3 regions of the Pseudoalteromonas piscicida genome follow, and region 2 is predicted to be linked to each of the others. Evidence: predicted binding sites of a transcription regulator. Region 2 holds the regulator's gene; each other region holds the start of a gene.
The links. The regulator sigma-54, encoded in region 2, starts transcription at its own class of promoters, with help from an activator protein. The targets are predictions, from matches to a motif close to GTTGGCACGNNNNTNGNNT.

Region 1: the regulator sigma-54 is predicted to act here: its motif matches at 8,146-8,164, upstream of B1L02_RS11190 (flagellar assembly protein T N-terminal domain-containing protein).
Region 3: the regulator sigma-54 is predicted to act here: its motif matches at 6,773-6,791, upstream of B1L02_RS03270 (P-II family nitrogen regulator).

The regions. Positions count from the first base shown of each region.
Region 1 is NZ_CP021646.1:2,384,925-2,394,854, reverse strand. It holds gene B1L02_RS11230 (DUF4402 domain-containing protein) at 1-112, shown strand, start outside; gene B1L02_RS11225 (fimbria/pilus periplasmic chaperone) at 176-898, shown strand; gene B1L02_RS11220 (SdrD B-like domain-containing protein) at 918-3,860, shown strand; gene B1L02_RS11215 (SPOR domain-containing protein) at 3,847-4,452, shown strand; gene B1L02_RS11210 (FlgO family outer membrane protein) at 4,507-5,088, shown strand; gene B1L02_RS11205 (FlgO family outer membrane protein) at 5,103-5,756, shown strand; gene B1L02_RS11200 (FlgO family outer membrane protein) at 5,767-6,408, shown strand; tRNA gene B1L02_RS11195 (tRNA-Arg) at 6,731-6,805, shown strand; gene B1L02_RS11190 (flagellar assembly protein T N-terminal domain-containing protein) at 6,914-8,110, opposite strand; partial or broken gene B1L02_RS11185 (LPP20 family lipoprotein) at 8,315-8,790, shown strand; gene flgN (flagellar protein FlgN) at 8,914-9,342, opposite strand; gene flgM (flagellar biosynthesis anti-sigma factor FlgM) at 9,335-9,658, opposite strand; gene flgA (flagellar basal body P-ring formation chaperone FlgA) at 9,731-9,930, opposite strand, start outside.
Region 2 is NZ_CP021646.1:3,694,727-3,704,656, reverse strand. It holds partial or broken gene pmbA (metalloprotease PmbA) at 1-634, shown strand, start outside; gene mgtE (magnesium transporter) at 699-2,057, opposite strand; gene B1L02_RS17040 (HPr family phosphocarrier protein) at 2,780-3,049, opposite strand; gene rapZ (RNase adapter RapZ) at 3,050-3,916, opposite strand; gene ptsN (PTS IIA-like nitrogen regulatory protein PtsN) at 3,909-4,367, opposite strand; gene hpf (ribosome hibernation promoting factor) at 4,369-4,656, opposite strand; gene B1L02_RS17020 (RNA polymerase factor sigma-54) at 4,686-6,185, opposite strand; gene lptB (LPS export ABC transporter ATP-binding protein) at 6,232-6,957, opposite strand; gene lptA (lipopolysaccharide transport periplasmic protein LptA) at 6,957-7,499, opposite strand; gene lptC (LPS export ABC transporter periplasmic protein LptC) at 7,489-8,043, opposite strand; gene kdsC (3-deoxy-manno-octulosonate-8-phosphatase KdsC) at 8,040-8,591, opposite strand; gene B1L02_RS16995 (KpsF/GutQ family sugar-phosphate isomerase) at 8,591-9,562, opposite strand; gene B1L02_RS16990 (calcium/sodium antiporter) at 9,572-9,930, opposite strand, start outside.
Region 3 is NZ_CP021646.1:687,280-697,209, reverse strand. It holds gene B1L02_RS03295 (CopD family protein) at 1-70, shown strand, start outside; gene B1L02_RS03290 (aspartate carbamoyltransferase) at 195-1,211, shown strand; gene hemL (glutamate-1-semialdehyde 2,1-aminomutase) at 1,224-2,504, shown strand; gene mrcB (penicillin-binding protein 1B) at 2,661-4,982, opposite strand; gene B1L02_RS03275 (ammonium transporter) at 5,150-6,379, opposite strand; gene B1L02_RS03270 (P-II family nitrogen regulator) at 6,393-6,731, opposite strand; gene B1L02_RS03265 (diguanylate cyclase domain-containing protein) at 6,921-8,150, opposite strand; gene B1L02_RS03260 (S10 family peptidase) at 8,427-9,930, shown strand, end outside.

The DNA.
Region 1 (9,930 bases), 1.3 Mb from region 2:
TGTCGGGTCTGGTGAGTTTAAAGTCGGTGGTCAATTGCGTTTTGCTGGTAATGGTAAGTCCCTATCGGATGGGGTGCAAACTTTAAATGTTGAAATAACTTTGTCTTACTAAATTATGAATAAATTAATATTAACGCTGCTTTTGTTTTGTTGCTGTAAAGTAAGCGCCAACTTAATGATCACCCCAACACGCGTTGCTTTCGAAGAGCGTCAGAGAATTGAAAGAGTTACTATCATTAATAATGGTGATGTGACCAAATCTTATCGACTTGAATTTCAAGAGAAGCTAGCACTTAAAGAAGGTGGTTACGCCAATTTTGCCGAGCAAAATATGAACCCTATGGCAGCGAGTCATTTCATCCGTATTTCACCTAGACAAGTAACATTAGGGCCAGGTGAGCGTCAGGTGATAAAGCTGGCCGTGCGGAGAAAGGCAAATATGGAACAAGGAGAGTATCGCTCACACCTGCTCTTTAGGGAGCTGCCGAATAATAAAGGTAACCTGAAAGAAGGTATCAATATTGACGTGCTGATGAGCTATAGCATTCCGGTTATGCTGCGAGTTGGCGATGCGAACCCGCAAATACGGCTTGAAGATGTCACTGTACGCGACGCAAAAGGTGGTCGTCAGGCAATAACGGTACTACTTAATCGAACAGGGAAATATAGTAGTTTTGGCGAACTATCCGCTTATTGGCAGGGTAAAAATGACGCTAAACCAGTGCGGATCGGCGTGCTGAATAAGTTTGCTGTATATCCAGAGCTTAATCAAAGAAGTGTAGAGTTCTTGGTAGACCCAGCAATTAAACTTAGCCCATCAGGTAAGGTCCTAATAAAGTATGTGGGTGATGAGGAATACACTGACCGCACTTTTGTAGATGACTCGGTATCCTTGTAGTTTGGTGTAAGCGAACTTGATGAGAGCATCGGCTATTTGGCGCACGTTACTAATAGGAGCACTATGCCTTCAGCCCGCTTTGGCATTGCAGGCTGATGCATTACAACAGCTGTTAGAACGGGTTGAACGCGTTAAAGCAAAACTTGCTATACAGCAAAGAGGGCGGGTTGTATCTCGAGTTGATGTTGGTACAGAGCTATTCTTATCCGCCTATAAAGGAAATTTATACTTAGGTGAAGTAATCGCGGTGACGTCAGAACAAGGCGTCAATGTGGAACTCTTGAGCTTGTTTTCTGCCTTGGGATTTGTGGTGTCAGAAGATGTATCGGGGAACTTTGGCGGCTGGTTCTTCACGCCCGAAAACACCTTTAGTCTTAACGCCAAGTCGCATCTAGTTGAGAGCAAGGGGCAGCGAACGCAATTGAGTGATAGAGAAATTCAGGTCATTAATGGCGAGGTGTTTCTCGCCGATTATATCGTTGCGACTTTATTCGATGTTAGTCTGTTTACCGATATACAGGATTTATCGTTGACCGTTAAGAGTAAGCAAATTCTGCCAATAGAAGCACAGCAACAGCGATTAGGAAGGGAGGTTGTTAGGTTTGACCGTAATGCCAGCGCAACATTACCGTGGCGACCAAGTCCCTATCAAAGCATCGGTAAACCAGTGTTGGACGCTCAGATAAATACGCAAATGACTGAAGACAATCGTCAGACATCTTATTCTCTTATTGGCTCACAAGACATCGCCTATTGGCAAGCCCAGTACTTTATTGCGGGTAGAGAAGGAGATGTCATTAATCGCTCACGCATGTCCCTCAACCGTGCTTCAAAAAAGGCTGATGTTTTACCATTTGGGAATTTTACCAAGGTGTCGCTCGGTGATGTCCAGAGTGTTCAAGTTGGAGTCGATGCGCTAAATGAAGAAGGGCGAGGAGTGAGCTTCAGTAACGCGCCGTTAGATAAGCGCACTAATCGTCAGCGCATTGTCATCTCAGGTCCTGTTCAGGTAGGGTGGGACGTAGAACTTTATCGAAATGGGTTATTGATTGGACAAGAAAACAATCTCCAATCTGGGCGCTATGAGTTCGAAAATATTGATTTACTATTTGGTGAAAATACCTTTGAACTCGTGATGTATGGAGGGCAAGGTCAAGTATCAAAAGAAGTGCAAACCTATTATGTTGAACAGAGCACTGCAAATGAAGGTGAAGGGTTTTTTGCCGTATCAATTACTGATACGGGCAAAAGTATACTGGGCGACAAGACTGCATTGTCGGGGACGTCAAGCTGGCAAGTAAATGGCCGCTTTGACTACGGACTTACTAAAAATTTTGCGGTGTATGCAGGTTTGCAACATCGTCAAGGTTTGAAAAATAGCGCATCAGAACAATACTTTTCTACCGGGTTTAACACCAATATTAACAAACTACTACTACTGGATGTTGACTATAGTAAGAGCGACGCGGCCCAACATCTCTCTGCAAATACTCGAACCCGTCTACTTGGGCAACAGGTAGGTGCTAAAGTTGAGTTAAAGGAAGATCTAGAGCAGGATGAAAATGCGACCGAGATAAAATTAACGGCGGCAGGAGAGTGGTCTCTTTTTGACGTGGCTAAGGTTTACTATCGTGCTGAATACTTCCATCTTGACAAGGCTAATACTGATACTATAGAGCAAGCATCGTTACTTTTTAGCACGGGTAATTACTGGGGTACTTTCAGTAACCAATTTGTGTGGCAAGAGCCGACCAATCAAGCCAGCGACGTGAGTGGCTACTTGCGGTGGCAGCGCAGGGTTCTTGGTGTGTATAGTCGTTTTACTACTTGGTATGACATAAAACCTTCCAATGAAATTACAGCAGCAGAGCTTGAGTTGAGCAAAGAGCTAAGTCCTGAGCTTGATCTTGGCGTTACCTTATACAAAGACTTTGCTGCCGATTACTATAAAACCGAACTTGGATTGAGCTGGAACCATGATAAGTTTAGGTTGTTAACAGACTTGCAATACGATAACGATGATAACTGGCAAGTGGGTCTATCTGGCCAAGTGAGTATTGGAGCGGGCGAAACCGTAGATCAAATTTTCTTAACAGGAAAACGCTTGTCGCAGTTTGGCTCTTTGATGGTTCGTACTTTTATCGACCAGAATAACAATGGCTATCTTGATGATGGGGAGTTACCGCTAAAAGGGGTAACCATAAAAGCATTGCAAAACTTTGCACAAGGTAAAACTGACGACGATGGTGTAGCACTGCTACCCGCAATGGTAAATTACAAACGAACAGATATTATTGTTGACAAAGATACAATCCCCGAACCCTTTTTAGTTCCCGCTAACGATGGCTTTTCATTCACTCCAAGGCCCGGTTATATTGAATATGTTGAAATACCATTTGTAAACTCGTCGGAAATTGAAGGTGTTGTTGAAATCAATGAGGGTACTGAACACCGACCTGCAGGCTTCACAACAGTCAGTTTACTTGATGAAAAGGGTAACGAAGTCGCGCGCACTCAGACGGCATATGACGGCTACTATGTATTTACTGGTTTGAAGCCAGGGACTTATCGTACAGCGATAAGTGATGCGAAAAGGCTCGCGGTAGCCAGTACTCAGCAGATAGAAGTGGAGTTAAGTGCAGAGGGAGACTTGCTGCTTGATGTAAATCACGAATTACAGCGACAGCATGCAACCACGCAAGAGTTTGCTGTAGTTGGACGCTTCAATACGCTAACTATATTAAAAGTATACGCGGCGATTTTGGCTAAGCGTTATCCTACGTTATTACGCGACAGTTTTGGGTATGCGCAAAAAGAAGGCGACGCCACCTATTTACTTATCTTAAGAAATGACGCCACGCAAAATGCGGCAAATATTTGCCAAAACCTACTTCCCTTCAAAGTTTCTTGCGCGGTGGAAGCCTTAACTATTTATGAAAGAGAAAAAAATGCAATCAATTAAGTGGCACCTCACTATGCTCAGTTTCGTTGCGTTAAGTGGTTGCCAAGCAACTGCGAGCAAGAGTCAACTTGACACATTACAAATGAAGAAGCAGCTATCTTTACTGGAGCAACAGGTAAGTACCTTACAACAAGAAGTAGAGCAGCTAAGAGCGCTAAAACAGCAGGTTGCTAAGTTTGAAGAAGTGCAGGAAGATCTTGATGTTATTGCGATGCAGCTATCAAGTTCACTTGCAAAACAAAAGGACGCGGAGCTTTTAGCAAAGCAGCCCGAACAAGTAAAAGCGCGAGAAACAAAATTCGTAGAGGAACAAGATAAGCAGGAGGAAGTGGCTGAATTTGCAATTCAATTGGCCTCTACAACGGAGTATGTCAAGCTTAGGCAGACCTATGAACAGCTTAAGGATAAGCTACCGCTAGACTTTGCTAAAAGCGAAGTGAATATCGAACAAGTAGATATTCAAAGTACGAAATACTACCGACTAAAATTAGGTGCATTCACAGATAAAGCCTCTGCATATCAAGGCTGCCAGCAACTTAAGCGTGCAGGTTTAAGCTGCTTAGTTAGTCACTACACCAGTCATCGACTTTAAAACTTGGTGCGTATTTTGCATTTTATCCGATAAGTTTATCGTGGGCGTGGTGAAATGAAATATCTAGCACTCATAGTGATTGTGTTGTTGGTAGGGTGTACAAGCAGTCAACAGGTTGGGAAAAGAGAAGCGACCCAGCAGCAAGAAATCTTACCTGATTTAGATGGGTTTGGCGCTCAGTTAGCCGCGGAGCTCGGGCAGTATGTACGTCCCTTCAAGCCGAATTCAACGCTTGCTGTGACGAGTTTTTTTAAGGCTAATCAGCTGTATGATACCATTGATGGGCAAGGTTCTGGCTTGAGCGTGGCCTTGCAAGAATCCCTCATGACCCATTTAAGTCAAATGGGGGCCGATGTTGTGGAATATCGACTCAGGAACGCTTTATCTTTACAAAGTTCTGCCGATAGTATGTTAAGCCGGGAGTTAAATAAGCTGAATCAGCGCCAGAAAATTGACCTTGTGGTGGTCGGCACAATCGTAGAAAGTCGAGATACCTATTTGGTCAATGCGAGGCTGGTTGATACGTTACATAATCGCGCGGTTTCAGCTGCATCAATCAGTATTCCTAAAGCTGCGATGTGGGGGACGGAGCGTGTCACAAATCGCGACGGTCAAATTATACGAAGCCAATATTAGTGGAGATGAGAGTAATGAAAAAAGTATTAAGTTTGGTTTTGCCTCTTTCATTGATGGTTGGCTGTGCTCAGAGTCACTTTTTTGCGGTGGATAATGCTCAGGCTGAGCCCGTGCGCAATGGCTTTGAGAAATCTTCGATGTATCAAAGTAACCCAAACGGTATGAAGCAATTTTCTGTTTCTCAGCAAATGGCCGGTAAGAATGTCACTCACTATGTTCAAAGCATTATGCAAGACATGGTAGCAAACTTGAAACACGTGAATGAGAAAACACCGGTAGCGGTGACAAGTTTTGTATTTTTAGATAAAGAATTTGATAAAGGCTCCTTGCTGGGTAACCAATTGGCTGAAAGCTTTATCCATGAGCTTCATGCATTTGGGATCCCCGTTGTGGACTTTAAAACAACAGATTATATCCGGGTGACACCTGAAGGCGATTTTATTTTTAGCCGTGATTTTTTAGAGCTATCTGACAACCATCCTTTTTTATACGTGCTAGGTGGTACTTTGGTTAATCACCAAGGCGGAGTTATGGTCAATGCCAGAGTGGTTGGACTTAGAAGTAAAAGTGTCGTGGGCTCTGCTCAAGGCTTTTTGCCACAAAACGTAGTCAATGCCCTACAAGATGGTGCGGCATACGATGGCATTCGTATAGAGCGCGCGAACTAATTCGGAGGCGATGATGAAAAATGTAGTGCTATTCGCGACGACACTTGCATTACTCGGTGGCTGTGAAATGACAAAACAGACGGCTCCTGAATCTACAGAAACGCAGCAATCCGACATGGAAATATTATATGCCATGATGGAAGAGCAAGAACGTAATGAAGATTTACAAGCGGCGGTAACGCAAGATATTGGCTTCGTTAGCTATCGTCATCGCAAAGAAATTGCGAATTACGCCAATCAAATTGCGTTGGAATTGTCAGATACGGTATTGGGGCAAAAGCCGGAGTCGATAGCGGTCGCTAGTTTTGTTAACTTTAATGAATCGCTAAGGGATACTAATCAGCTAGGAAACCAATTGGCTGAGTCTTTAATGCATCAAATGCAAAAGCTGGGCTATCAAGCGCTAGACTTTAAAGCGCTAGGAAAAATAGAAGTGACATCCAGTGGCGATTTGACTTTTTCTCGTAACGCAAGTCGCTTGAAAAACGTGCAATCACCCAGCCATTTGCTGACAGGCACTATGGTTTACCGTCCACGAGGCGTGGAGGTGAATGCAAGGTTGCTAGAGTTTAACACCAATTTAGTGATCGCGAGCACGGTGGTGACCATCCCGTATTTTATTCTTGATGATCAGGCAACCGCTTCAAGGTAATACTTCAAATAGCACTTTTTAGAAGAGAATAGCGTTTAGATTTTATTAAAAGCGAAGCGCTATCCTATTTCTTACTCAAACCTCAAGCGAAGTAACTGATAGCGCAGTAGTGGGGCCTAACTGCTGCGTATTCGCCTACGGATTTACGCCATTTATTACCACAAATAATTTGACTATTAATCTTTAAAAGTTCATTAAGATCAGTATACTAAAGCGAAGTCACTGGGATGCAGTACGAAAGCGAACCAACAACTCCAGACTTAAGTTATGCAGACCCCGCTAACGAAGGCTAAAAAGGCGTTCGTAACTGACTTTAGAGATTGTCCCCATAGTTTAATGGATAAAACAAGGCCCTCCTAAGGCTTAGATGTAGGTTCGATTCCTACTGGGGACGCCATTTACATTCACCACAGCGTGGAATTACCAAAGTAAATGGGCGGCACAAGCATGGTTTAGAGTGCGTAGTCGTCGAAAACCTTGCCTTTACCACAGGCAGGCTCAGCACTTACAGTGCAAACTCATTTTCATTGTCTATTTGAATTTCAACCAAATCATTAATTTGCACATTGTGCAGTGGGCGATTGCTGATGTTTACCGCAATGGCATTTTGTGCATTCACCTGGATCACTTGCAGCTTATTAATAGTTTTAATTTGGTGCATAAATATTTTACCATCGACGTTAGTCAACGGATTACTATGCGCTACATTGAGGATCTGGCCATTCTTTAAGCCATGCATGCGACCCAAATTAATAACGACTTGTTCATCATTGATATGTAGGATTTTACCATTGGTTGGTAAGCAGGCGACCGCTGCGTTTAAATCTGTTGCGATTTGTGTCAGCGTGGTTTGGATCTCATCAGCATAATCTGTCTGCCAAAAGCGCTCACTGTACACATCAATTAATTTGGTCTTCTTAAAAGGCCAAACGCCTTGAGTTGCATACTGCTTTTGCCATACTCTTTCATGAGAAAGGGCATCAAATAGTGCAAAGTCTACCTTAAAGCTTCTTAAGTATTTATCGCTTTGCCAAAATGCGAGGTCATTATTGAGTTTATCTACACTAGCAATATCAGTAATTTGACTCAGTAATACGAATTGACTGTTAGTATTGGCCGTTATGGTCTCGATTAACTGTTCATTATAATCAAAACGCTGACTGAAAAAGCGGTTAACGTCTATGGTCTGTGCGAAGTAGGGAATGGGTTCTAAGTTCAACTTCTGTTCAGACATTGTTTGGTACAAGCGCTCGCTCACCGCTTTATTTATGTCAAAAATTTGACCTAATGTTGCTTGATGTTTATTTTTTAACTGGCTCTGTGTCACTGCAATCTGTTTGCTGTAGGCACTGGTTGGGCACTGACCACTCTGTGGCGTAATATCGATATGTAGTGTCACTTGCCATGAGTCATCGACTTTTGCTTCAGCAACCACGTTAGCGCTTTGGATTTCGGCATTTGAGCGGATTTTAAGTTGATCTTGAGTGAGCACACCATCGGTGACTGTTTGTACACTACTCACAGAAGCGCCAGAAAACAGCAATGCTTGTGTAATGGCGTCGTTTACGGCTTTTCTTTTGGCTTTTTGATGGTCGCCATTTTTAACGTCAGCCATGCCGGTAACTTCAAACCATTCAGCATAAGCTGGATGAGTTAAGGTGATACACAACAGTGTTAGACTGGTCGCGAATTGCTTTTTCATGTTTAAATGCCCAGATCAAAAACTACTCTTTAACTCAGCAATACCTGTGCCAAATTTTGGCAAGGTTCGTGCATAATCATCCATTATGAAAGTTAATTTTATTTCTTGCCAATACTCAATGAAACCACAATAACCCTTGCGAGATTAAGATGCAGGGGAAGTGCTAAGTTTTGATTGGTATATATTGTAGCGGAGTGGGGTGAAATGCGTATCACTAATTCTATCAGTGCAGTTGTTATGGTTTGCTCGCTGGCGGGGCTCAGCGGCTGTTCAAGCCTTGTTGATAAGCACATTGAATATGAGACAGTGCAACCGGAAACTTTTCCTGTTTTACGGGCTGTGGGGTATGCGCCTTTGAGTGCTCAGCCTGGTAAAACTGCGGGTGAGAAGCAGCTAATGGCAATTAAAGTCTCAAAATTAGAAGCGTATCGTGAATTGGCTGAGCAACTGTATGGCCAGAATTTGACATCCACTATCACGGTCAAAGGGCTATTGCGCAAAACGACGGTCTTAAGAGTCGAGTAAATGGACTAGTTCGTGGGGCTAAGGTGTTGAAAAGCTATGCTGTCGGCGATACTTACGCGACGGAATTAGAGCTTGATATGAAACGCGTTTATGATTTGTATGTTACCCAAGTCAAGCCGCAGAAAATTAAGAAAATATCTTATAGCTTTAAGTAAGCAGTCTTATATATTGCTCTTCTAATGCGCTTCACGTTTTAATTTTTCAATTGTGCTGTAGAGCTGCAAGGCCGGTGTATTTTGTTTATGCTTCGATGCTAAAACAGTACTAGTGTGGCTATGCTACGCCTTTAGGTTACGTACTAACTCACTGTCGCTACTTTTCACACTACCATCTTGACCATATGTAACAGAAGTCGGTGCTCCAATTAAGATCCCTTTTAGCTCCCGTGTGCTTACGTTGGCCTGATGAGCCGTTTTAGCATTGATTTCATTTTTGGTTTGGCATTCACTGAGCAGTGCTCGTACTTTAGCAACGAGTGAGATTACTTCATCGTGCTCAAAAATATGAGAATCAGTTTTTGCTAATTCACTATCGATCTTTTGCAGTTTTGAAATGAGAGTTAGCTTTTCGCGAGCGATTTCTTTTAAATTGTCGCCACGCCGAGACGCAAGCTCGTCAAGCTCACGCGCCAGAAGCTGGGTCATCGCTTCTAGCGTTGAGATTTGTTCTGAAAGTTTGTGGTGGCAAAGCCGAACCAAATCATCCATATATTTCGAACTCAAATGCAGCTATGTTTTTGGCGAGTTTTTCCGCGTCAACCTGATACTTACCTTCTGCAATCGCTTTTTTCAGTTCTTCGACTTTCTTGTCATCAAAGCCTGATGATTGCTGTGCTTTTTCATTGACTGTTTTCAGCTGTTGTGCTTGCGGAGTCAGACTGACTGAGTCCGCAGCTGCTTTAGGCGTAGCTGGTGATTTAACTGATGCACTATTCGCATCATTTCTTTGCAATTCAGCCTTCTGTTGCTTAACATTATTAGCAACGGATGTAGACTGATTCTGACCGTTAACTTGATTAACCATGATTGTAGACCCAATAAAATTATACTCTCAGCCTTGTTATCGGCGTTTAGTAGTATTACTTTAGCAAATTTTTTATAGATTCACCTCTACTGTTTCCACTTCTATTACTCTAGCACGTAAGGTTTTGCCAGAGCGAGAGTTTTTAATATTAATAAGTTCACCACGATTACCATCTTGTTGCGCTTCTCCTTGAGTTTTGATCACAAGCCCGCCTGATTTCGCGATAATTATCACGGTGTCGCCTTTGCAGACCATGCAAATATGGGCTTGAG
Region 2 (9,930 bases):
CGACGCGTAAAGTGCCTGTTATTTTTCGAGCGGATATCGCTAACAGCTTATTTGGACACTTAGTGTCAGGTATCGGTGGCGGCGCACTATATCGTAAGTCTAGCTTCTTGTTGGATTCTTTAGACACACAAATTTTTAATCGCTGCGTTAATATTGACGAAAAACCACATTTACCAAGAGGGCTTGCTTCTAGTCCATTCGATAGCGAAGGTGTAAAAACCATCGACCGTGAAATCATTACAGATGGCGTGCTTAACACTTACTTATTGGCAAGCTATGCTGCACGTAGAATGAATATGCAAGCGACAGGGCACGCAGGTGGGATCCATAATTGGCAGGTAAAACCAACGCACGATGATTTAACTTGCCTACTTGCATCAATGGGTACTGGTTTGTTAGTCACTGAACTAATGGGGCAAGGTGTTAATACGGTAACCGGTGATTACTCTAGGGGGCTGCTGGTTTTTGGGTCGAAAATGGTGAGCTTCAATATCCTGTGAGTGAAATTACGATCGCTGGCAATTTAAAAGATATGTTTATGGGCATTGAAGGGGTTGGCGGTGATATTGAATGTCGAGGCGCAGTACAAACCGGCTCCATACTACTCAATAATATGCAAATAGCGGGTGAGTAACTCCCCTCAGCTCAAGGAATGCTGGTTTTGACCAGCATTCTCCGTCACTTCGACACTGTTACTGCTACACTAACAACCAAGTTGCCGTGCCAAGGAATGCAAAGATCCCAACGATATCAGTAACTGTTGTTAGTACTACACTACCAGCTAGCGCTGGGTCGATATTCATTTTCTTTAGCATAATTGGAATACTGGCACCCGCGATACCTGCCGCGACTAAGTTCATAAACATCGCGAAGGCAATAACGGCACCGAGTGTAAAATCCCACTGCCATACAGCAATAACTCCAGCGATCAAGACAGACCATAGGACACCGTTTAGGGCTCCGATCGCCAGTTCTTTACCCATTAAAAACTTTTGGTTAGTTTGGTTGATATGACCAAGGGCAATACCACGAATCACTAAGGTTAGCGTTTGACTACCGGCAACGCCACCCATACTTGGTACTATGCCATTTAACACCGCGAGAATCGGTAAAATATCCAGAGTTCCTTCGAAGAAGCTTGCAACAAACGCTGCCATCAAGGCGGTTAGCAGGTTAATCCCAAGCCAAATAGAGCGACGCTGGCTACTTTTTAGAACTGGCGCAAAGGTATCTTCTTCGTCTTCAAGACCTGCCATACTTAATAAACTGTGCTCGGCATCTTCACGGATGACGTCAACAACGTCGTCGATGGTGACACGACCAAGCAAATGGGCGTTATCGTCAACGACGGGAGCTGAGATCCAGTTATGGCGCTCAAAAAGCTGCGCCACTTCAGACTCATCCATGGAGATAGGGATCGTTTCCTTATCTTCATCCATCAAGTCTCGAACCATGCTGTCAGGAGACTTAGTTAATAAGGTATTGACAGGCAGCGTGCCTAAAAAGCAGTTGTCTTTATCAACTACATACAACTCGTCCGTACCGTCTGGCAATTCGCCTTTAAGACGTAGATATCTAAATACAACCTCTAAGGTAACATCGGGTCGAATGGTGACCGTGTCGGTGCTCATCAAGGCACCTGCCGAGTGCTCCTTATAGGACAATGCTTGTGTCGCACGTTCTCTGTCTTGGCTATCCATCGCACCGATAACGTCTTGGTAGACGGTATCAGGCAAGCTTCTCAGGACATCACCAAGGTCATCGTCGTCCATATCTTCTGTCGCGGCAGCAATTAGCTCCGGTTCCATCTGGGCGATGATCCCAAGTCTTACGTCCTCTGATAGCTCTTCTAAGACATCCCCTTGGATATCTGGGTCAACGAGCTGCCACAACATAGAGCGAACTTTATGAGGAGATGATTCTAAAAGCAGTGCAGTGTCACAAGGTGCGGTCTCTGCGAGCATACGCCTAACTTGAACAAACTGACCACTGTTTAAGGCTTTGGTTACCTTTTGGAGTTGTTCCAGTGTGTAGTCTTGTTCAAATACTTCAGGCATAGGCATCCTTATTGATAATGCTGGCGGATAACGTGATTAAGTTAACCCTATTCATTTATTTTATAGCAGAAACCTATTTCTTAATTTGAATTTTACTCGTGTTGTTTCCGCTGGTGGGTTGCTATCGTTAATGCACGCTAAATATGCGAGCAACGATAAAGTAGGCTTGTCTCGGCAACTCGCTTTACTGCACGAGATAAACCTAAATTGGTATTACAGTGTAACTCAGTTTATTGGGAACTACCAAGGTTTACGCTTAATTATGAGAGACTTATTATACCAATTCGCTTAATTAAGTGATCTATTTTGAGGCGAGAAAATCTTGTCGATAACACGGCGAAAATTTTGCTATTTAACCTGAGGTTTGGATAAGGAATGTTCCAACTCATTGTTGCTAAAGCACAACTTAGTTTTTTCCTTGTCTAGCCAGCAAGTTTTAGGGAAAACAAGGCGAATTTACGCACCAATAGCTGGCTATTGGAAGTGAATTCAACGCAGTTAGCGCTAAAACTGGCTGCTAGAAAGGCATTAATTATCCGCAGCTCAGGTTATTTAGTTGTTCTAAATGAAAAATTTTTAACACAGTTAGCGTCAGATTTGCTCCTTCAAATTGAGCAAGTATTAAGACTAATTGGTATTATACCAGTCTGGTTACGGAGGGGGAGGGTAGCAGGGAATACATGAATCAGGCCTTAGTGCTATATTGGTGATAGCAGCTTGAGTCACTCAGATTCATTAAACTTATTTTCTATTAATCCACCAATGGCGTCTAGTGCATACTGAGCATCAGGACCTTCGCAGACAACTCGCACCTCTTTTCCCTGGCTGCTTTCAAGTAACAACAGTGCTAGTACGCTGTCTGCAGCAGCACTTTTGTCTCCCTGATATAAGGTCACTTCGGCATCAAATTGTGTCGCTAACTGAGCAAGAACTGTCGCAGCCCGAGCGTGTAGACCGAGTTTATTCTGGATTAAAAACGTATCTTCTAACATCTAACCCTCTTGCTCACGGTGACGAATTTTGACGTTAGGATGGGTTTTAGCAAAACGCTCGCCAATGGTTTGCGCTAAGTATACTGAGCGATGCTGTCCACCAGTACATCCGATAGCAATCGTTAGGTAGCTACGATTGTTACGTTCTAAGTGTGGTAACCAAGTTTGTACAAAGGTTTGGATCTGCCAAGTGAATTTTTGCACGATACTGTGGCTCGACAAATAGTCTTTGACAGGCTGATCTAGGCCCGTGAGCGGCTTAAGCTCAGGCTCCCAATGTGGATTTGGCAAAAAGCGCGCATCAAAAACGTAATCCGCTTGTTTTGGGATGCCATGTTTAAAGCCGAAAGATTCAAAAGTAATAATGAGTTGTTTGTCTTTCTTGCCTAAGATTTTTTCGCGGATATCTTCTGCAAGTTGATGAACGCTAAGGCCTGTGGTATCGATGAGAAAGTCGGCTCGAGTGATCAATACGTCTAACAGTTCACGTTCTTTTTTTATCGCGACATCTAATGGAAGATTATGCAGTGAAAGAGGGTGCAAACGGCGTGTTTCAGAAAAGCGCTTTATCAGGGTTTGGTCATCACTGTCTAAATAAAACAGGGTAGGTTTGGCGAAACCGGGCAAGTATTCAAGAATGTCATTAAACTCGTCCTGTTCTTTAGGCAAGTTTCTAACATCAATGCTCACTGCAATTTTATTATAATTGTCGGAAACGCTGCGGACTAAAGACGGTAGCAAATTGACCGGAATATTATCTACACAATAGTAGCCTAAGTCTTCCAATACTCGAAGCGCTACAGATTTACCAGAGCCTGAGCGGCCACTGATAATGATAAGCTCGAGTCCTTTTTCTTCATCACTCATCAGATTCACCTTGGATCACTGCATATAACTCATCATCACTTTTTGCTTGCCTGAGCATTTTACAAAAAGACTTGTCTTTGAGTGTATCAGCAATCGCCGCTAAGGTCTTCAGGTGCTGTTGATTATCACCTTCAGGTACGATGAACGCGACAAAAATATCGACAGGCTGCTTATCTATGGCTTCAAACTGGATCCCTTGTTCGCTGACAAGGACCATTGCAAGGATTTTATCCAAACCTTCAAGTCGACCATGGGGAATAGCAATGCCTTTACCGATCCCTGTGCTGCCTAATTTCTCTCGCGCCATTAAAGCGTCCAAGATAGCATGTTGACTGGCATTCGGAATTTGGCTATGAGCCAGTTCGCTGATGTATTCTAAAATACGTTTTTTGCTATTAAAAAGGACCGCAGCTTTACTGCAGTCCTTGTTCACTAATTCACTTAATTTCATTTTAGTGTCGAGTGAGCTTCTCTTTGTGTTTAATAACTTGACGATCTAGCTTGTCGATAAGGCCATCAATTGCGGCATACATATCTTGATGCTCTGTTGATGCAAATAGCTCGCCGCCGTTTACGTGTAATGTTGCTTCTGCTTTTTGTACTAGTTTCTCGACATCAAGGATCACATGCACGTTATTGATATGATCAAAGTGCCTTTCTAGCTTCGCAAACTTGTTGGTGACATAGTCTCTTAATGAGTCAGTAATTTCTACATGGCGACCAGTTAGATTTAGTTGCATAAGCATTTTTCCTTCTTGGGTTTTACGTCTTATATCAAGCTTTTACGCTGATTTGACGGTGGAATGGCTAGGGATTCACGATATTTTGCAATCGTGCGTCTCGCTACCTTAATTCCTTGCTCAGCTAAGATATCTGCAATTTTGCTGTCACTCAATGGCTTAGCAGTATTTTCTGCAGCTATCAGCTTTTTGATAAGTGCTCTAATTGCTGTAGAAGAGCACTCACCTCCATTTTCTGTACTTACATGGCTAGAGAAGAAATACTTCAGCTCAAATATTCCCCGTGGTGTATGCATGTATTTTTGTGTCGTTACTCGTGAAATTGTGGACTCATGCATCTCAACCATTTCAGCAACATCATTTAGCACCATAGGGCGCATTGCTTCGGGGCCATGTTCAAAGAATGCCTGTTGTTGTTGCACAATGCAATTGGTAACTTTTAATAAAGTATCATTGCGGCTTTCTAAGCTTTTAATAAACCACTTTGCTTCTTGTAAATGTGAGCGAATAAACTGACTATCCGTGCTGGATTTCGCCGTTCTAGACATGGCAGCATAATGGTCGTTTACTCTTATTTTAGGCATAGCATCAGGATTTAGCTCTACGACCCAACGACCTTTTACTTTTTTCACCGATACGTCAGGGATAACATATTCAGGCTCTTCATGAATAATGCTTGCCGCTGGCTTTGGATTAAGACTATGAATTAACGTCATGACCTCTTTGAGGTCCGCCTCTTTAAGGCGCGTTTTCTTTGCCAAAGTTCGATAGTCACGGCTGGCAAGCAAGTCGATATGCTCTGTCAGGATCATTTTCGTTTCGGCAATCCATGGCGTATCTGGAGCGAATTGATTTAGCTGAATACACAAGCATTCTTGTAAACTGCGCGCTGCGATACCGACAGGGTCAAAAAGTTGAATGCGTTTGAGTACGGCTTCGACTTCATCCAGCTCAATAGGCTCTTCGCTATTTTCGTCATTAATGCTTTCTAAAATGTCTTCGCAAGATAAGGTTAAAATGCCTGACAGGTCTACCGCTTCAATAATCGCAATCGCGATAGCTCTATCGGTTGGGCTAAATGGCGTCAGTTCGAGTTGCCACATGAGATAATCATGGAGAGATTCAGAGGTTTCCCCTTGATAAACATTATCGTCATCAGGCAGAGGGCCTGAACTTGCAGCCGGCGCTGCACTCATGTACTCATCCCAAGTGACATCCATGGCAAGGTCATCACTCACAGTGTCTTTGCTCATGGCGGTATCTGAGTCTATTTCATAGTCACTAACAGGCACTTCATCGCCTGAATCTTGATTATCGTCAGCGCTGCTCTTTTCTTGGCCGTGTTGGTCAGCATTTTCGCCGTCAGTATTATCACCTTCTTCCACTTCCAACAATGGATTGCTGTCTAATGCTTCTTGTATTTCTTGTTGCAGATCCAAGGTACTAAGCTGCAGCAAGCGAATGGCTTGTTGCAGTTGCGGAGTCATTGTAAGTTGCTGCCCCATGCGCAGCTGTAATGATTGCCTCATGTATCTCTAACAATCCTTTTTAACAGTTATTAATACTACGTCTTAACTATAGCTTGAATTGTTCGCCTAGGTAGACATCTCTTACGGTTTGATCTGCCAAAACATGTTCTGGCGTGCCTGCAGCGATTAACTCACCATGTGAAACGATGTAGGCCTTTTCACATACGTCCAGTGTTTCTCTAACATTATGGTCGGTGATTAACACACCGATACCGCGGTTTTTTAGGTGCTCTATTATCGTCTTTATATCTAACACCGAAATAGGATCAACACCAGCAAAAGGTTCATCTAACAGGATAAACTTTGGGTTTGCGGCTAAAGCGCGAGCAATTTCTACTCGTCTTCTCTCACCTCCCGACAATGCCATGCCCTGTGAATCACGAATGTGTTGAATATTAAATTCATCTAGTAACTCGTTTAGTTCAGCTTCTCTTTCAACTTTAGATAAGTCTTTTCGAGTTTCTAAAATCGCCATCAAATTTTGATAGACAGTGAGTTTTCTAAAGATTGAAGACTCTTGTGGTAGATAGCCAATGCCGAGTCGTGCACGGCTGTGCATCGGCAGCAAAGTGATATCTTCGTCATCAATCTGAATAAAGCCTTTGTCGCTTGGTACTAGCCCTACAATCATGTAAAAAGTAGTGGTTTTGCCTGCGCCATTTGGTCCCAACAAGCCTACAATACTGCCAGCTTGAACACTTAAGCCAACATTCTTAACGACTTGGCGACCTTTATAACTCTTTGCTAAACCAGTTGCTTTGAGCTCGCTCATTAATTATTACCTTCTTCCTGCGCTTTTTTGTCTTTTGCGTCTTTTTTATCATCCACAGGAACAAGGATGGTTCTGACACGAGAATCTTCCTGATCTGAGCGCTCTGCACTGATCAATTGTTTTTCAATGTCATAAGTGATGACCTGCGCATTTATCTTTTGCCCAGTTTGATTGATTTCCGCATCGCCAGAAATGACTAAGGTGCCCTTCGCAACGTCGTAACGAATTTCATTTGCTTTTGCTTCTAGCAAATTACCATCAGGTTGACGTTCGCTAAAAGTGGCTGGGCTGCCAGTTGCAACAAGCAGCTGTTTATTGGTGCCAAGTTCGGCACGGCGATGTACTTCTAGGCGATCGGCATTTATTTTTCTGTTGCCATGAATAATGACGACATTCTGTTCAAAAATACCGATATTGCTTTGCAGCTGAGCTTGCTGACGGCCAGCATCAATAATGACTTCATTTTGTTCTGCAGCAACTGCCAGAGTAGAACTTGCAAGCAAGCCGATGAAAACTAGTTTGTTAATGATTTTACTGGTCATAATAAATTGTCTTTGTGTGGTTGATGAGTTCGATCACTTGCTTTTGCAGATCCGCATGTAGTCCTTTACCTGTGATCCTAAGACTAGGACCTGTGATAACGACAGGATGTTCCGACTTCATCAATTTTTGCTTAATTTCAACTCGTACATTATCGGCATTGATATCAGTGATCATGGCATTAGGTGTTAAATTCTTTGCCAGTACATTGCCCTCTAATATTAAGGTATTGTTTTCATATAGTGTTGCTTCTAATGCACTTATCTGCCAATTCTGCTCACCGTTGTACAAGGTGAAAATAGGTTTTTCAAAGTGACTAAAGCCAAGGTCTTGATACAATTCCATCTTATCAGCAGTTACCTGATAGTTTAATAAGCCATTTTCACTATAGGTAGTTTGCTGGAGTGTCGTTGCAACATAATCGGGCTTAGCTAACGGTTCATCTTCTTTTGTTGGATCCGTCTTTGATGGATTAAACATGGGTGACCACATCCATACCATTAAAGAGCTAAATATAATGAGTAAGATGACACGCAATACGGTCATGTACTTGATCCTTTGGAAGTTAATAAGTGATGTTGGCTGAGCATGAGAAGATCTGTAAGCTCTCTCACTGCACCAAAACCACCAGGCATCAACGTCGTATAATGAGCGATATGCTTAACAAGTGGATGTGCATCGTTGACGGCAACGGCAAAACCGACTCGTTCCATTACTGGTAGGTCAGGACCATCATCACCAATATACGCGATTTCATCATCACTAAGGTTGAGCTTAGTCTTCAGTTCATCATATGCCACTAGCTTGTTTTCTTGCCCTTGGTAAATATAAGTTACATTTAAACTAGTCATGCGTTGCTGAACTATTTGTGAATGTCTACCTGTGATAACGGCGACTTCGATACCACAATCAATTAAGGCCTTAATACCAAAGCCATCTTTGGTATTAAACGCTTTCAGTTCTTCACCATTATTACCAAGGTATATGCGACCATCGGAGAACACGCCATCAATGTCACAAATCAATAATTTGATTTTCTTTGCTTTTTCCCAAGCTTCAGTTGAAATGGCTTGATATAGATCTTCAAATCGCATTACAGCACTCCTGCTCTAAGTAAATCTTGCGTATTCAGGGCGCCAACTGGAACGTTATTTTCATTTACCACAATCAAGCCATTAATTCGTTTGGTTTCCATGATATTGAGTACCTCAGCCGCGAGCATATCTGCGCGTGCCGTTGTGCTTTTAGCCGTCATTACTTGCGTGATTGGAGTTGTGTGGATATCCACCTTTTGCTCGATAATACGGCGCAAGTCGCCATCGGTAAAAATACCTTGTAATTGCGAGCTTTCATCTACGATTGCCGTCATGCCTAAACTTTTAGCGGACATCTCAAATAATGCTTCTTTAACCGTGCAATGGCTGTCGACCATAGGGATTGCATCCCCTTGATGCATGACGTCAGCAACGGTTAGTAGTAGGCGTTTTCCTAAACTACCACCTGGGTGGGAAAGCGCAAAATCATCAGCCGTGAATCCTCTAGCTTCAAGTAGCGCAACCGCGAGCGCGTCGCCCATTACTAACGTAGCTGTGGTGCTGGCGGTGGGGGCAAGCCCCAACGGGCAGGCTTCTTTCGATACTTTGACACAAAGATGGACCGTCGCATTACGAGCCATCGTAGAATTAGGATTGCCTGTCATGGAAATGACAGGGGCACCTAAGCGCTTAATAACAGGGAGGATTGAGATCACCTCTTGGGTTTCTCCTGAGTTGGAGATCATCAATACAACATCATCTTTGGTGATCATACCCAAGTCGCCGTGACTTGCTTCACCTGGATGAACAAAAAACGCAGGACTGCCAGTACTTGCGAGTGTTGCTGCGATTTTGTTACCGATGTGGCCAGACTTGCCCATACCAATCACAATGATCCGGCCTTGGCAGCCAAACATAATCTCACAGGCTTTTGCAAATTGCTGATCAACAAACTGTTGCACTTCTTCTATTGCTGCAAGTTCAGTAGCAAAAACTTGATTTGCAGAGTCAATAAATGGGTTCGTTGTCACTAGGCTTCCTTAAATGATGTAGTAGATGTAACCGACGAAGCTTGCGACAAGTATACCGCCTTCCAAGCGGTTAATGCGGCGTTTACCTGTCAAGCTGAGGCTCATTAGGATAAGCAGCAGAGTCGCACCAAGCATAATAAAGATATCACGTGAAGCAATATTGGCGTCGAGGACGGATGGGTTAATGATCCCAGCAATTGATAGCACTGCCAATATATTAAAGATGTTCGAACCGATAATATTGCCAAGCGCTAGATCGTCTTCCTTTTTAAGTACGCCAGCAACACAGGCTGCAAGCTCAGGTAAACTAGTACCAACGGCGATAATGGTTAGTCCTATTAACAGGTCACTCATGCCAAAATATTTGG
Region 3 (9,930 bases), 1.1 Mb from region 2:
TTTCAACGAATTTCCCGTACTAATCCTATTAGCCATTGTCTTTCTTGCCGTTTTAAAACCTGCACTGTAACCGTGCATTATTGGGGGTACTTGGGTATAATATGCGCCCAAGTAACCGCCCGCAATCTGCGTGTTATCTGGTTGGGTGAGCGACCTTGCAACCCGGTAGTCAATTTGTCTTTAGGAATCGCCAAATGTTCAGTTTCCAAGGTGAAAACATTCTTTCTGTCAATCAATTAGACAGAGATTCAATTGAACACATCTTCTCCATTGCCAAAAAAATGGAACCCTATGCTAAAAAGCAAAAACGTACCCAAGTACTTAATGGGGCGATTTTGGCAAATCTATTTTTTGAACCAAGCACGAGAACACGCGTAAGTTTCGGCACCGCATTTAACCTGCTGGGCGGGCTAGTCCGCGAAACCACCGGTATGCAAAGCTCAGCACTGGCAAAAGGCGAATCTTTGTATGATACCGCCCGCGTGATTTCTGCTTATGCTGACGCCGTGGCAATGCGCCACCCAGACGCAGGCTCAGTTGCCGAGTTTGCAACCGGTTCCGACGTTCCTGTTATCAACGGTGGTGATGGCCCTAATGAGCACCCGACTCAAGCACTGTTGGACCTACTGACAATTGACCGAGAGCTTAGCCGCTTTGGTACCGGAATTGACGGCATGCACATCGCCCTAGTCGGTGATTTAAAATACGGCCGCACCGTGCATTCTTTATCAAAGTTACTGAGTCACTACAAAGATATCCGCTTTACAATGGTTGCACCGGATGGCTTACAAATGCCTCAGTCTATTTTAGATGTCGTAGACAATGCTGGTCACCGTATTGAAGTCGTGTCTAAGATGGAAGGCAATTTAGCTGCCGATATCGTTTACCAGACTCGTATTCAAGAAGAGCGTTTCCCTTCTCAAGAAGAAGCAAACAAATACCGTGGTGGCTTTAGGATCAGCCAAGCAATTTATGACGCTCACTGTAAACCTAGCTCAGTATTAATGCATCCACTACCACGCGACAGCCGCAGCGATGCAAACGAGCTAGACAACGACCTAAATAACAACGACAACCTAGCTATCTTCCGCCAAGTTCAAAATGGTGTATTGATCCGTATGGCACTTTTTGCCCTAACGCTAGGTGTTGAAAACCAAGTGGAAAAACACGAGGTAGAAGTACCTTGGTTTAGCCGCAAACGTGAAAGCTAAAAAGGATCGACAATGACAATTAGTCAAGACTTATTCAAACGCGCCCAAGACTCAATCCCTGGAGGTGTTAACTCTCCTGTTCGCGCTTTTAATGGTGTAGGTGGTACGCCACTATTTATCACCAAAGCCGAAGGCGTTCACACCTTTGATGCCGATGGTAAACAGTACATTGATTATGTGGGTTCTTGGGGCCCGATGATCTTAGGTCATAACCATCCTGAGATTAAACAAGCAGTGCTTGAAGCGGTTGAAAATGGCCTATCATACGGCGCGCCGACGGAAACTGAAATCCTAATGGCGGAAAAAGTAAAAGCGCTAGTACCATCTATTGAAAAAGTGCGTATGGTAAGCTCTGGTACAGAAGCGACCATGAGCGCTATTCGCCTTGCTCGTGGTTATACTGGCCGCGATAAGATCTTAAAGTTTGAAGGCTGTTACCACGGTCACGCTGACGCTTTGCTTGTTAAAGCAGGTTCAGGTGCACTTACCATGGGCGTGCCTAACTCCCCTGGTATTCCTGCCGACTTTGCTAAGCATACGTTAACGGTTTCATTTAATAACCTTGATGAAGTAAAAGCAATTTTTGAGCAGTACAAAGATCAAATCGCGTGTGTGATCATCGAGCCAGTTGCCGGAAACATGAACTGTATTCCACCGGTAGAAGGCTTTTTAGAAGGTCTACGCGAAATATGTACTGACAATCAAAGTGTGCTTATCTTTGACGAAGTCATGACGGGTTTCCGTGTTGCACTTGGTGGTGCTCAACAGTACTACAACATCACCCCTGACTTGACCTGTTTAGGTAAAGTGATTGGTGGCGGTATGCCAGTGGGTGCGTTTGGTGGTAAAAAAGAAATCATGGATTACATCGCCCCTGTTGGCCCAGTTTATCAAGCGGGCACGCTATCTGGTAACCCAATTGCTATGGCTGCCGGTTTAAAAGCGCTAGAGCTACTTTCAGAAGAAGGGCTACACGCAGAGCTTGAAGCTAAGAGTAAAGCCCTGTGTGAAGGCTTCCAAGCAGCTGCTGATGAGGCTGGTATTGCACTTACGACTAACTACGCAGGTGGTATGTTTGGCTTCTTCTTTACTGACGCTAAAAAAGTAACCAGCTATCAACAAGCAACTGAATGTGACCTAGAGCGCTTCAAAAAGTTCTTCCACCTGATGCTAGATGAAGGCGTTTATTTAGCGCCATCAGCATTCGAAGCAGGTTTTGTGAGCACCATGCATTCTAACAAAGAAATCGAAAAAACTATCGACGCTGCAAAGCGTGCATTTGCCAAGTTATAACCACAGATTAAAACTTGCATTAGTTTGTATTTAAAAAGCCCGTTCAGGGCTTTTTTTGTTTTTTCAGCTACGCTTTGAATAAATTTGTGGGAGACACAAAGCATTAGTCAGGTGGGCTGTGCTAGGGTCAACAAACCCTAGCAGCCAATACTTGGCTCAACACCTAGGTCTTGGTTCGAACATGCTCTCTCTAATAGGCAACTGCAATACTGGACCACAACTCGGAGGCGATTGCTTACCCGTTTTCGGATTGATAAACGCCCAGCGAATGGACTTTGGACGCTCATCTACAATCGCCTGTGGGTTCAGCGGTTTGAGGTAACGAATATAGAGCTCTAGCGCACCTTGGCTGCCCGTTAATCCCGTAGGCTTATTATCATCACGACCAATCCAAGCAACAGTGACCGTATTTTGGTCAAAACCTGCAAACCAGCTATCTCTTAAATCATTACTAGTCCCCGTTTTTCCTGCAAGTTGAATAGAGGGAAAGTGAAGATTGAGACGTTTAGCTGTGCCTTTTTTGGTTACGCGCTTCATGCCATATTTCGTCATGTACACCGCATCGCTGTCTAGCGTTTGGCTTTTTTGCACAGGGTGTTCGTACACAAGCTTACCCAGTGAGTCGGTGATAGCCATGACACTGGTCAACTCGCTCTGCTTACCATCTGCAGCAAGTGTGGTGTAGGCCTCTGCAACATCAAAACTGGATAGCTCTAACGCGCCCAACAATAAAGAAGGATAAAGTGGAATCGACTTAGAAACACCAAGCTCATTCAAAGTTTGCGCGACTCGATTAACACCCACATCCAAGCCAAGATTTACTGCTGGAATATTGATACTATTGCTGAACGCTTCAAACATTGGCACTTGGCCTCTGAATTTATGATCAAAGTTCTCTGGAGACCAGACCTTACCTGAGCCGTCCGTCACTTCAAGGGGGCTGTCATCCAGTAGCATGCCCAAATGGTAGTTTGGATTCGACAAAGCACTCAAATAAATAGCGGGCTTGACCAATGAGCCTATATTGCGCTCGGTATCTAATACCCGATTAAAACCTGAAAACTTCAACTGACGACCAGCAACTAACGCCGATACCCCCGCTTTTTCAACATTAACTGACAGCATCGCGGTTTCTAGATCTTCCGTTTTGAAGCGGCGCTCTAAGTAAGGTAAGCCCTTTTTAACGGCATCTTCCATCGCCGTTTGCTTTTGTAAATCGAGGTAGGTAAAAATCCGAATTCCAGAGTCGACAATGTCATCATCAGGCACGAGTTTCTTTAACTCGCGATTCACCAACTCCAAATAGCCAGGATAAGACTGCATACGGCTCGCTTTTAGCGGTTGTACGTCAATCGGCCTTGCCAGCGCTGCGCGATACTCAGGCGTTGTGATGAGGCCATTTTCCACCATCAGCCTTAAGACTAAATCACGCCTTTCCATTACCCGCTCAGGATAGCGTCTTGGGTTATAAAAAGATGGCCCTTTAACCATCGCAACTAACATAGCGACTTGGTCAAACTCAAGCTCGTCTACCGGCTTACCAAAATAAAAATCGGCCGCAAGCCCCATACCATGAACGCCTTGATTATAGGCTTGTCCCAAAAACACTTCGTTTAAATAGGCTTCAAGGATTTCATCTTTGCTATAACGGAAATCTAAAATCAATGCAATGAACGCTTCATTCACCTTGCGGATTAAGGTGCGATCTCTGGTGAGATAAAAGTTTTTTGCGAGCTGTTGCGTGAGCGTACTGCCGCCTTGTACGGTTCGCCCTGCTTTAATGTTGGCATACAGTGCACGTAAAATAGACAGCGCAGAAACACCATGATGTTCGTAAAAGTCTCTATCTTCTACCACCAGCAGTGTTTCTTTTAAAATATTAGGGAATTTATCGAACGGAACAAACTCTCTGTCTTGACGGGATTCATTGCCGATCCGGGCAATTTGCACTGGCTCTAAGCGAGCGCCAGCTAAGCGTCGACCTTGATTATCAACAATATTTGCAAGCTTTTTACCAGCAAAATTAAGCGTAAAAATACGCGCAGCTTCTGGGCCATCGTAGAATTCGAACGCGCGACGATGAATGGTGATTGTGCGACCTTGAACGATATACTGACCGGTACGGCTGATACGATTTACACGAGAATAGTTAAGCCGCTTCAGCTCCCACAGCACTTCATCCTCATTAAGGAACTGATCAGGAAAAAACTGCATCGATCTGGCATAAACCTGAACGGGAAGTTCCCACTTATTGCCCTCAAACTGCCGGCTTATTTTCGCGTCTAAATAGATGATATAAATTGCTACAAGGAATATCGCCGCAATAGTCCCCTTCCAAAAGAAAGACCACAATGTGCTCAGTATACGGCTTTTAACTCTTTGCATCTTAGAACCGTTTTGCTGGGTATTGTTTTTACGCGAAGTGTTCGCTTTGACGTTTGATTTTTTGGCAGGTGTTCTTTTCTTTTTATCCGTCATGACCCAAGTAAAACTAAAAAATGAATCGCAAGATGGTAGGGTAACCTAAATTAACAACTGCTGAAAGTAGAATAATATTTATAAAGAAAAGTGAGCCCTGCTGGACTCACTTTGTTTAGACAACGAGAACTTTACAATATTGACCGAGAGCCAACTGTATTACTATATTACTGTCCGCGAACTGTCACGAACTCGGGATAGGCATCTACGCCACAATCATGTTGATCCATACCACTTAACTCTTCTTCTTCGCCAACGCGGATCCCCATGCTTGCTTTCAATACACTCCAGACGATATATGAAGCAATGAAAACAAAACCTAAAATAGTGATAAGCCCCACAGCCTGACCTTGGAAAGTAGCGTCTGAGTTTGAAAATGGTACCGTCATCACACCTAACGCCCCGCATACACCATGAACAGAGATAGCACCTACAGGATCGTCAATTTTTGCCTTGTCTAGCGCGACGATACTGAACACCACCAAAGCACCACCTAACGCGCCGAGGGTAAGCGCCAATACAGGTGTTGGAGAAGCCGGCTCGGCGGTAATGGTAACAAGACCTGCGAGTGCACCATTAAGCACCATGGTTAAATCTGCCTTGCCCCACATTAATTTACACACCAACAGTGCAGCAACCGCACCTGCAGCCGCCGCCGCATTGGTATTTAGCATGATTTGGCTAACCGCAATGGCATTTTCTTTGTCTGCAAGGAACAGTTGAGAACCGCCATTAAAGCCAAACCACCCCATCCACAAAATAAAGGTGCCCAGTGTAGCCAGTGGCATGTTGGAGCCAGGAATTGGGTAGATCTCACCATTTTTTCCATATTTGCCTTTACGCGCACCAAGTAACAGGACACCCGCTAGTGCAGCCGCAGCACCGGCACCATGCACAATGGCAGAACCGGCGAAGTCCACGAAGCCAAGCTCAGATAAGAAACCACCGCCCCACGTCCAATAGCCTTCTAACGGGTAGATAAAGCCAGTTAACACCACACAAAATGCTAAAAACGCCCACAATTTCATACGCTCAGCAACAGCGCCCGAGACAATTGACATGGCCGTGGCAACAAATACAACTTGAAAGAAAAAGTCAGATTGCAGTGCATGGTCGGCATCGTCCGCAGCACTGCCTATGAGTGCGCCTAGACTTGGTAAAACTCCGCCTTCGGCATTATCGACATACATGATGTTATAACCAATAAGCAGGTACATAGTACAAGCAATGGCGTACAGTGCGACGTTCTTGGTTAGGATTTCAGTGGTATTTTTTGAGCGCACTAATCCCGCTTCAAGCATGGCGAACCCAGCTGCCATCCACATAACTAAGACGCCAGATATCAGAAAATAAAAAGTATTTAATGAAAATTGTAGTTCTATTATTGTATTTTCCATTGTTCGGATCCCCTCAAATGGCTTCTTCATCAAGTTCGCCGGTACGGATCCGAACAACTTGGTCTAAGTCGTAAACAAAGATTTTCCCGTCACCAATTTTTCCAGTGAACGCAGCCTTTGTAACCGTTTCCACAACGCGCTCAGCGTTTTCGCTTAACGTCGCAATTTCTATTTTTATTTTTGGAATGAAATCGACTTGATATTCTGCACCGCGATATAGTTCGGTATGACCGCGCTGACGTCCAAAGCCTTTAACGTCAACAACCGTCATGCCTTCAATCCCCAGATCGGCTAACGCTTCACGTACCTCATCAAGCTTAAATGGTTTTATTATTGCACTTATCATTTTCATGCTGAGTCCCCTTAGGACAGTTGATCCTGTTGTATGCAGTAATCCAACCTTTGTGCCAAATTTTTTATTCCTTAATTAACAATGAATTAAAATGAGGAGTGGAATTTTACGCATAAAAAATGCACCATCTAGGTGCATTGATATTAAGTCTGAACTGAGTTGGTGCATAAACACCCAAATAACAAAAAACTAATGCGCAATAACGCAATTGCGCTGTTTGTCTTTCGCTTTATAAAGCGCCTTATCGGCCTTACGCATCACTTCGCTTAAACTTTTTGATTGACAGACTGCGAGACCGATACTGATGGTGCAGTAATACTGACCTGCCGGGATATTAAATGCCTGCTTAGCAAGACGCTCCCTGAAGTCTTCTAGCATGTGCTTTGCCACCTTCATATCTGAACTTGGAATGAGTAAAGCAAACTCTTCGCCACCTATACGAGCCACAATATAGTGACCAAATGCACTTCGTAGTAAATCAGCGACTTGTTTAAGTACATCATCACCGCTTTCATGGCCATATTGGTCGTTAATAGATTTAAAGTGGTCGAGGTCTAACAATGCCAATATATGCTGGCCCGGTTTGTTTTTGATTAACCGTTCTGCTTGCTGACAGAAATAACGGCGATTATAAAGCCCTGTTAAATAGTCTCGATGGGCATATTCTTTGATTTCCGCAATTAAATTGAGCTGCTCCATCGTCTGCATAATACGACAATGAAACTCTTCACTCATAAAGGGCTTTGCCAAAAAGTCATTGGCGCCATATTTGATAAACTTTGCCGATAAGCCATGACTTCCCGCGCCAGACAAACCAATAATAGCCAACTCATCACGTCCGCGACTATTACGAACGGATTTCACCAGTTCAAAGCCATCCATCGTCGGCATCGCAAAGTCTGTCAGCAGCAATTTAATTTCATGGTCGCACAGCAACATCTCCAATGCCTGTTCGCCATCTTGCGCCTCAAGCACTGTAAATAATTGCTTTTCAAGCATTTGCTTCATTACCGCTCGACTGATCACAGAATCATCGGCGATCAGCGCCTTGCAACCTTGGTTTCTCAACAGTCTAGATGCTAACTTGACCGCGTATAGGTATGAATCACGATTGTCTTTAATTACATAATCCACCACGCCCATTTCAAGCATTTGCTGGCGACTATATTCATCTATTTTTGAGGTCAGCACCACAGTGGGAATTTTGTGGCTGAGCGTGAGCTGCACGACCTCTGCGTCCATCGCATCGGGCAGCGTTAAATCTACCAGCGCCAATGTATATTGGTGCTGTGCTAAGAAGTCCTTACTTTCCTTGAGGGACCAAGCAAAATCGATTTCGACATCTAGATGCTGAGCAGCAAGGTGTCGCAATACCTGTTGTACGACTTTACTGTCTTCAACAATTAAAATTCTTTGCATGGATTGAGATCTCTTAAGTACAACGAGAAGCGCAGTGAAACAAGAATTTAACGGGGCTAAATACTTTATTACTACATAATAAAGTACTAAATATACGCGAATCTTGCACTAAAAAAAACCAAATCGGCTCAAATTCGTTACTTTTCGATAAACGAGGTTACAACAGCCTATTTTTCAAACCTGCCGTTTTTTTTGTTGAGTTTGTCTCAATGGCTTTGAATTTCAGATGAAATACTTCTTTAATGCAGACATACCTACTGCAATACCGAGGAAGCAATGAAAAAACTACTACCACTATTGCTCGTGAGTTGTGCCCTACTCTCAGCGCCAAGCATAGCTGAAGAGCACAATCGCGCAATTGAGATAGATCATAAAATAACAACTGAGCATAGAGCCGAAATAAAAGGCGAACGTATTAACTACACCGCGACAACAGGCACACAGCCGGTGTGGAATGAAAACGGCGACGCAGTAGCAACGTTGCATTACACCTACTACAAGCGCACAAAAATCAAAGATATGAGCAAACGTCCGCTGCTGATCTCATTTAACGGTGGTCCGGGCTCAGCTTCTGTGTGGATGCACATCGCCTATACTGGCCCAAGAGTATTAAAAATTGATGACGAAGGGTATCCCCTGCAACCTTACGGCTTGAAAGACAATCCTTATTCGGTGCTAGATGTTGCCGATATTGTTTATGTAAACCCAGTCAACACAGGCTACTCTCGCGTACTCAAAAATGCTGAAGGTAAATACCCAAGTAAAGCCGAACAGACAAACATGTTTTTTGGCGTCAACGCGGACGTTAAGTACTTAGCCGAGTGGCTAAATACATTCATTCATCGCAATGAGCGCATGCTTTCGCCTAAGTATCTGATTGGTGAGAGTTACGGTACGACCCGAGTGTCAGGTCTTGCACACGCGATGCAAAATAATCAGTGGCTTTATCTCAATGGCGTTATTTTGGTGTCTCCTACGGAAATCGGTATTAAACGAGAAGGTCCTGTTGAGGTTGCAAACCGTCTACCGTATTACGCTGCCGCCGCTTGGTATCACAAGGCACTGTCCTCTGAATTGCAAAATAAAGACTTACTAGAGGTACTTGCTGAAGTTGAACAATATACTGTTGATCAATATCTTCCAGCACTTGCCAAAGGTGCATTTATTAGCGCCCAAGAAAAGCAAAGTGTGACACAGGCCGTTGCTAAATATAGTGGCTTAAGCGAACGCTTTGTGGCTCAAAATAACCTAGATATTCCCACTGCGGCATTTTGGAAAGAGCTGTTGCGTGACCGCGGCTATACGCTTGGTCGACTGGATTCACGCTATCTTGGTATTGATAAAAGAGACGCTGGTTCTCGTCCTGATTATTGGCCTGAGCTAACCTCTTGGTTGCATTCTTTTACCCCTGCAATTAACCATTACTTCGCAACGGAACTCAATTATAAAACCGACGTAAAATATAATATGTTTGGTTCGGTTCACCCTTGGGATAACAGTGATAATAATGTGGGTGAGCAATTACGATTAGCGATGGCTCAAAACCCTTACCTAAACGTGATGATCCAATCGGGCTACTACGATGGTGCAACGAATTACTTTGATGCCAAGTATAATATGTGGCAACTCGACCCAAGCGGAAAAATGCGTGACCGCTTAAGCTTTAAAGGTTACCGCTCCGGGCACATGATGTATCTACGTCACGAAGATTTACAAAAGTCGAACGAAGATCTCCGCGAGTTTATCTTAAAAACAACGCCAAAAGCGGATCAGTCTGCGC